DNA from 3 places in the Weizmannia sp. WK01 genome. Region 3 is predicted to be linked to each of the others. Evidence: predicted binding sites of a transcription regulator. Region 3 holds the regulator's gene; each other region holds the start of a gene.
What was found. Region 3 encodes Rex, which represses fermentation and respiration genes when NADH is low (regulators of the CRP and FNR family bind a similar motif). Its sites were predicted from a motif close to TTGTGAAATATTTCACAA; they were not measured.
Positions count from the first base shown of each region.

Region 1: pflB (formate C-acetyltransferase) is a predicted target of Rex. The motif match lies at 1,107-1,124, and genes of this name have one in related genera.
Region 2: OF158_RS13165 (formate/nitrite transporter family protein) is a predicted target of Rex. The motif match lies at 1,328-1,345, and genes of this name have one in related genera.

Region 1 covers NZ_CP109616.1:2,741,774-2,744,051, reverse strand. Annotated here, with positions in the region: gene pflB (formate C-acetyltransferase) at 1-875, opposite strand, end outside; gene OF158_RS13180 (iron-containing alcohol dehydrogenase) at 1,254-2,278, shown strand, end outside.
Region 2 covers NZ_CP109616.1:2,737,862-2,740,139, forward strand. Annotated here, with positions in the region: gene OF158_RS13160 (amino acid ABC transporter ATP-binding protein) at 1-397, shown strand, start outside; gene OF158_RS13165 (formate/nitrite transporter family protein) at 460-1,296, opposite strand; partial or broken gene OF158_RS13170 (IS630 family transposase) at 1,964-2,278, opposite strand, start outside.
Region 3 covers NZ_CP109616.1:3,416,506-3,418,783, reverse strand. Annotated here, with positions in the region: gene OF158_RS16215 (ABC-F family ATP-binding cassette domain-containing protein) at 1-323, opposite strand, end outside; gene OF158_RS16210 (redox-sensing transcriptional repressor Rex) at 638-1,321, shown strand; gene tatC (twin-arginine translocase subunit TatC) at 1,472-2,236, shown strand; gene OF158_RS16200 (YdiK family protein) at 2,273-2,278, opposite strand, start outside.

The DNA of each region.
Region 1 (2,278 bases), 670 kb from region 3:
AAATCTCTTTCAATATAAATGTCAAGGAAAGTGGATGTGCGCCCAAGACTCATGGCCGCGCCATTTTGTTCTTTAATGGCAGCCAGATACGCGAAATACAGCCATTGGAAAGCTTCGTGTGCGTTTGAAGCCGGTTCGGAAATATCGAATCCGTAGCTTTGTGCCATTTGTTTCAATTCTTGCAATGCACGAATTTGTTCCGAATGTTCTTCACGTTCACGGATGACTTCTTCTGTCATCAAGCCGCAGCCGATTAAATCGAGATCTTTTTTCTTTTGCTCAATTAAATAATCTACACCGTAAAGGGCAACGCGCCGGTAGTCGCCGATAATGCGGCCGCGGCCGTAAGCATCCGGAAGGCCTGTTACAATGCCGGCATGCCGTGCAGCTTTGATTTCCGGTGTGTAGGCATCGAATACACCTTGGTTATGGGTTTTCCGCCATTCTGTAAAAATATGTTTGATTTCCGGATCAATTTCATAGCCGTAAGATTTTAAGGCACTTTCTGCCATCCGGATTCCGCCAAACGGCATCATCGAACGTTTGAACGGTTTATCGGTTTGGAAACCGACAATTTTTTCAAGTTCTTTGTTTAAATAGCCCGGGCCATGCGATGTAATGGTAGATACAATTTTCGTATCCATATCCAGGACGCCGCCTTTTTCGCGTTCCTGTTTCGACAGTTCCATGACCTGATCCCATAATTTTAAAGTGGCTTCAGTCGGGCCGGCAAGAAAGCTTTCATCGCCTTCGTAAGGGGTTACATTTTTCAGAATAAAGTCCCTTACATCGATTTCTTTTTGCCAGTTTCCTCCTTTGAAGCCTTCCCATTGTTTTTTGGAGAGCGTTGCTTTTGTCAGTAATTGTTCAGTCATTTTAAATGGCCTCCTTTAAGCCTATTAATGAGCTGCCTTCAGAATTGGATGTTTGTTTGTTAAATAGTGAACATTTCTTATTACGCTTTCATTTTAGCATGGTCGATTTTAAAAAGATAGTGATAGCGTTCACATTTTGGGGCCAAAAAAAGCAGTTGTCAAAGAATGTTCAAAACATTTGGCCGTAGATATATAATAGAAAAATGCGATGAAAGCGTGTTATAACACAAATTGATCAGTTTTTCACATGATTATTTTTCTTGGGGAGAGTTTGTGATTTGGTAACATGCTCAATATTTCACAAAATTGGCACAGCCAGATGAAAGCGTTTGCGTTATATTTTTCATGTAAGCAGTTACATAAAAGGAGTGGGGAAAGATGTTAACAGGATTACGTACTGATTTTCAAATGCCTTCCGTAAACTTGTTTGGACAGGGGACGGCAGAAGAAATTGGAAACAGGCTGAAAAATCTTGGGTGTCGCAGACCGCTGATTGTAACCGATGAAGGGCTCCACCAACTGGGGTATTCCGAAAAAATTGCAGCCTATATAAAAGAAGCCGGCCTGGAAGTGGCGATCTATCCGAAGGCTGAACCAAATCCGACAGACAAAAATGTGGAAGACGGGTTAAAAACCTATCATGAAGAAAATTGCGATTCAATCGTTTCACTTGGCGGCGGGAGCGCGCATGACTGTGCAAAAGGGATCGGGCTCGTTGCGGCCAATGGGGGCAAAATCCATGATTATGAAGGGCTGGACCGTTCTGAAAAACCAATGGTGCCGCTCGTTGCAATTAATACAACAGCCGGGACTGCCAGCGAAATGACAAAATTTACGATTATTACCGATACGAGTCGGAAAGTGAAAATGGCGATTGTAGATAAACATGTGACACCGGTTTTGTCCATTAATGATCCATTATTAATGGTCGGGATGCCGCCGTCTTTAACTGCGGCAACGGGGCTTGACGCTTTGACCCATGCAGTGGAAGCGTATGTTTCAACTGCGGCCACACCGGTAACAGATGCATGCGCCATTAAAGCGATCCAAATTATTCCGCAATATTTGCCAAAGGCTGTTGCAAACGGCAATGATATGGAAGCGCGTGAACAAATGGTATATGCGCAGTATTTGGCAGGCATGGCGTTTAATAATGCATCTTTGGGCTATGTCCACGCGATTGCGCACCAGTTCGGCGGTTTCTATAACTTGCCGCACGGCGTTTGCAATGCGATTTTGCTCCCGCATGTGTGCCGTTTCAATCTGATTGCGCGGAAAGAAAGATTTGCAGAAATTGCCGTTGCACTGGGTGAGAAGACGGATGGCCTGAGCGTCGACGAAGCGGCGGAAAAAGCCATTACAGCAATTGAAAGGCTGGCAGCACAGCTGAACATTCCGAAAGG
Region 2 (2,278 bases), 680 kb from region 3:
CCAGGATGCAGTAAAAAAAGCTGAAATGCTGCTGGAAAAGGTAGGCCTGCTTGATAAAAAAGATGCGTATCCGGCAAGCCTTTCCGGCGGTCAGCAGCAGCGCGCCGGGATTGCGCGGGCGCTTGCGATGGAGCCGGAAGTAATGCTGTTTGACGAACCGACATCCGCACTGGACCCGGAACTTGTGAGCGGCGTGCTAAATGTGATGAAGGAGCTTGCTGAAGAAGGGATGACAATGGCCGTTGTCACACACGAAATGCGGTTTGCCCGCGAAGTTGCAGACAAGGTGATTTTCATGGATGGCGGTGTCATCCTGGAGCAAGGCAAACCGGAAGAAGTATTCCATCATCCAAAAAATGCACGGACCAAGCAATTCCTGCAGCTGATTCAAAACTAATGAAACGGATCAGGTTTTTCGATATAAAACGAGCTGCCCTCTATCAGGCAGCTCGTTTTATATTACTTGATTTTTTCAGCCGAAAAAGGGGATACGGTGTGTGTGTCAACAACAGCAACCGGCACTTTTTCTTTTTTCTTTGATGTTAAGAAGGCGTACATGGCACCGACAAAGACGCCGCCGCCAATCATATTGCCGAGCGTTACCACACCAAGGTTGTGCAAAATGCCCACGAGTGTAATGGTATCCGGGTATGGTGCGGCAAGTGCCAGCGAGAACAGCACCATATTGGCAATGCTGTGTTCGTAGCCTGAAATGACGAAGCCAAACACGAGCAGCATCATCGAAGCGATTTTAGCCCCGTCTCCCTTTACGTTTATCGGAACCCAGAACCCTAAACAAACAAGCCAGTTACAAAGAATCGAACGGAAAAACATTTGGGCCGTCGTCAGGCTAATTTTCCCACCAACAACCGACATTAAAAACTGGCTGTTATCCGAATCCGCATAGAGTCCGCTGTAATGGATAAACAGCGCGAAAATCGCCGCACCGATCAAATTTCCGGCATACGTTGCCACCCAGTTTGTGAGCGCATCTTTCCAAGTTGTCGCTTTTTTTACCGTGCTCATTGTCATCATCATCGTATTGCCGGTAAAAAGCTCGCCGCCGCCAAACATAATAAGCACAAGCGCTGCGCCAAAAAATATTGAAGCCATAAAGGAAGTAACCGGAGACTTCGCATCAAAAAACGGCTCAGCAAGACGGTAACATATTATAATGGCAAAACCGATGAACATACTTGCCAACGCTGCTTTTGTCACATAACGAAGCAAGGATTCTTCCAGATATTTTTTCTTATTTAATGCCATTTGAACAACAGATTCAACGGCCTCGTACATAAACACCATCTCCAACATGAAAAATGTTTAATTGTGAATCATATCACAAACAACTGCCTTTCTATCATATCCCCTTTTTCCCTGTTTGTGTTTGTATATATTTTGAACGTTTATGAAGCGATTACACGAGAAAAGACTATTGATAGGCCGTCAGAGCTGCCCTATTTTACAAGCCAAAATCCGAGAAAATATTATATGTATATAATATTCATATTTAACAAAAAAGTATTGCTATTAAAGTCCTTTTTCATTAAAATAAGTTACAGAAAGAGAAGATTTGAGGAAGGATATAGAAAAAAATTAATTGAACGGAAAATTGCGGAGGGTACAAATGCTGCAAAGTCATTCTTATCGAATACTACATAATAAACTCAGTTTGGTTTGTCTTCTCCTTATTTTATTCATTCCTTGTGTGGAAATCATACAATTACTTATCAACCAAATCCAGTTTGGTGATAAGTGGGATCCTGCTTTTGCATTTTTCCTGACAGGCTCAAGCAGAGCGCATGGAGCACAAATCGTCTTAATTTGGTTTTTGCCAATTTATTTCTTGATTGCTTTTTCGGACGATGCCATATTGGATTATAAATTGGGATACAGAAATGTAGTCGTTAATAAAATCGGAATCAAAAAATACTGTTCAGAAAAGATACTATATAAGATGAACTTAAGTTTTTGACAGCTCTAATCTAACAAGCAGCCGGTCAATGACTTCTTGGCTCTTTTGGCTGGCTTGTTTCATAAATTCCGCCACGTGGGAGCGAATTTGGTAAAATTTGCTGAAAAAGACGTTGTTTACGACATCTTGCTTTAGCCACTTCCATAATCCTTCCACTGGGTTCTACTCAGGGCTGTATTTAGGAAGAAAAACAAATTCCATTCGTGGATTTTCTTTCAGGAAATCCTTGATAAATTGTGATTGATGCACTTTGCTGTTGTCCAAAACCATTACAATTTTACCTTGCGGGTATTTACTTAAAAT
Region 3 (2,278 bases):
ATTTTTTGTTCGTATTCGCGAAGCTGTTTTTCCATATCCAGCAAATTTTTAAAAACCGACATCATTTCGTCCCAAATGGACAGATCCGATTCGAGTCCGGTATTTTGGGCGAGATAACCGATTTCGACACCATTCGGCATAATGATGGAACCTTCATCATAAGAAAGCTGGCCGGCGATGATTTTCAGGAGGGTCGATTTGCCGGCCCCGTTTCTCCCGACCAAGGCAATCCGGTCTTTTGTTTGAATTTCTAATTTTATATCCGATAAAATAAGTTCAGCGCCATAATATTTTGTGACTTGTTGAACTTGCAGCAACATCATCTTTATGTTCACCTCTATACCATTGTAAGTGTACAGGAAGGCGAACTGCAACTCAACCGGCGTGATCGGAATTTGTCAAAAAACTTTTCACATAAATTCGTAAAAACCCATGAAAAAAATGCTTACTTGTGATATATTTAACATAGTTGGAGAGAGAAAAAGACGCATGCAGGCATTTTTTTAAAACATATTTTTTCTTTGCTCAGATAGGAGTAATATTATAATGAAGAATGGCAGCGCTGCCATTCTGGAATGGACGCACGATTGGAACCAACAGCACAAAAAACTTAAGCTTTCAACTTGGGGGATTTCACATGAAGGATGAATCAGTAAAAATACCGCAAGCCACTGCAAAACGGCTTCCATTATATTACCGGTACCTGAGAAATTTATATACACTTGGCAAGCAAAGGGTATCCTCGGCGGAACTGAGTGAAGCGGTGAAAGTCGACTCCGCTACGATACGCAGGGATTTTTCCTACTTCGGGGCACTTGGAAAAAAAGGTTATGGTTATAATGTAAAATATTTATTGTCTTTTTTCGGCAAGACGCTGAACCAGGATGAGATCACAGATGTAGCGCTGGTTGGCGTTGGGAACCTCGGTACAGCCCTTTTGAATTACAATTTTTCGAAGAATAACAGCGCACGGATTGTGATGGCATTTGACAATGACCCCGGGAAGGTGGGGAGCCATGTTGGCAATGTGCCTGTTTACAGCATGGACGAATTAAGAGAACGGCTTTGCGCGGAAGATGTGACGGTTGTGATTTTGACGGTCCCCGCTTCCAGTGCCCAGGCAGTGACAGACGAGCTTGCCAGTACAAATGTAAAAGGCGTTTTAAACTTTACACCTGCCCGGCTGAACGTGCCGCCGGATATCCGCGTCCATCATATTGACCTGGCCGTGGAACTGCAGGCACTGATCTACTTTTTAAAACATTATTCAAATGATGAAGAAAATTTGAAAGAAACAAAAGAGCCGGTTGCGAAGCCATAGCCAAAAAGCTTTTTTTCCGTTATCATAGTGGGTACAGGGGGTGGCCCGATTGAAAACGGAATGCAGGCGCAAATGGCAATGGCCGGATTTGGCTGTGGCGTGCAAAGGGAAAAGGGCGGATTCAACGCCGGCACTTAAAGGGGAACGGCGATGAATACGAAAAAAATGCCGGTTACCGGACACATCCAGGAATTGAGAAAGCGGTTAATTACCGTTCTCATTTTCTTTCTGTTTGCCCTGGTTGTTGGCTTTTTTACCGCAAAACCTGTTATACGTTATTTGCAGCATGCCAAAAATGCCGGCATGTTCACGATGAATGCCTTCAGGGTAACCGATCCTATTAAGGTTTTTATGGAAGTTTCGGTTGTGATCGCATGCCTATTGACCCTGCCGGTGATTTTGTACCAGCTTTGGGCGTTTATAAGCCCGGGGCTGTATGAGAAAGAAAAGAAACTGACATTAAGTTACATTCCTGTTTCCATCTTGCTTTTTATAGCCGGCGTTTCTTTTTCCTATTTCGTGCTTTGTCCGCTGATGGTGAAGTTTATGATGGGCTTGTCAAATGAAATGGGCATTCGTGCGGTGATCGGGATCCGGGAGTATATTCAGTTTCTGCTAGAGATCACGCTTCCGTTTGGCTTTGTGTTCCAAATGCCGGTCGTGGTCCTGTTTCTGACCCGGCTTGGCATCATTACGCCGAGACTGTTGAAAAAGGTAAGAAAATATGCGTATCTTGCTTTGATTGCAGCTGCCGGCATCATCACCCCGCCGGACGTGTTTTCGCAGCTGATTACCTTTGTTCCACTCGTTTTGCTGTATGAAGCAAGCACACTGATTTCGAAAATGGCGTACCGCAATGCCAAAAAAGCGGCAAAAGAAATGCCAATGGATGAACAGACGATTGCTTCTGAATAAGAAAGCCGTTTTCCGGACGGAGCCGGAAAACGGCTTTTATTT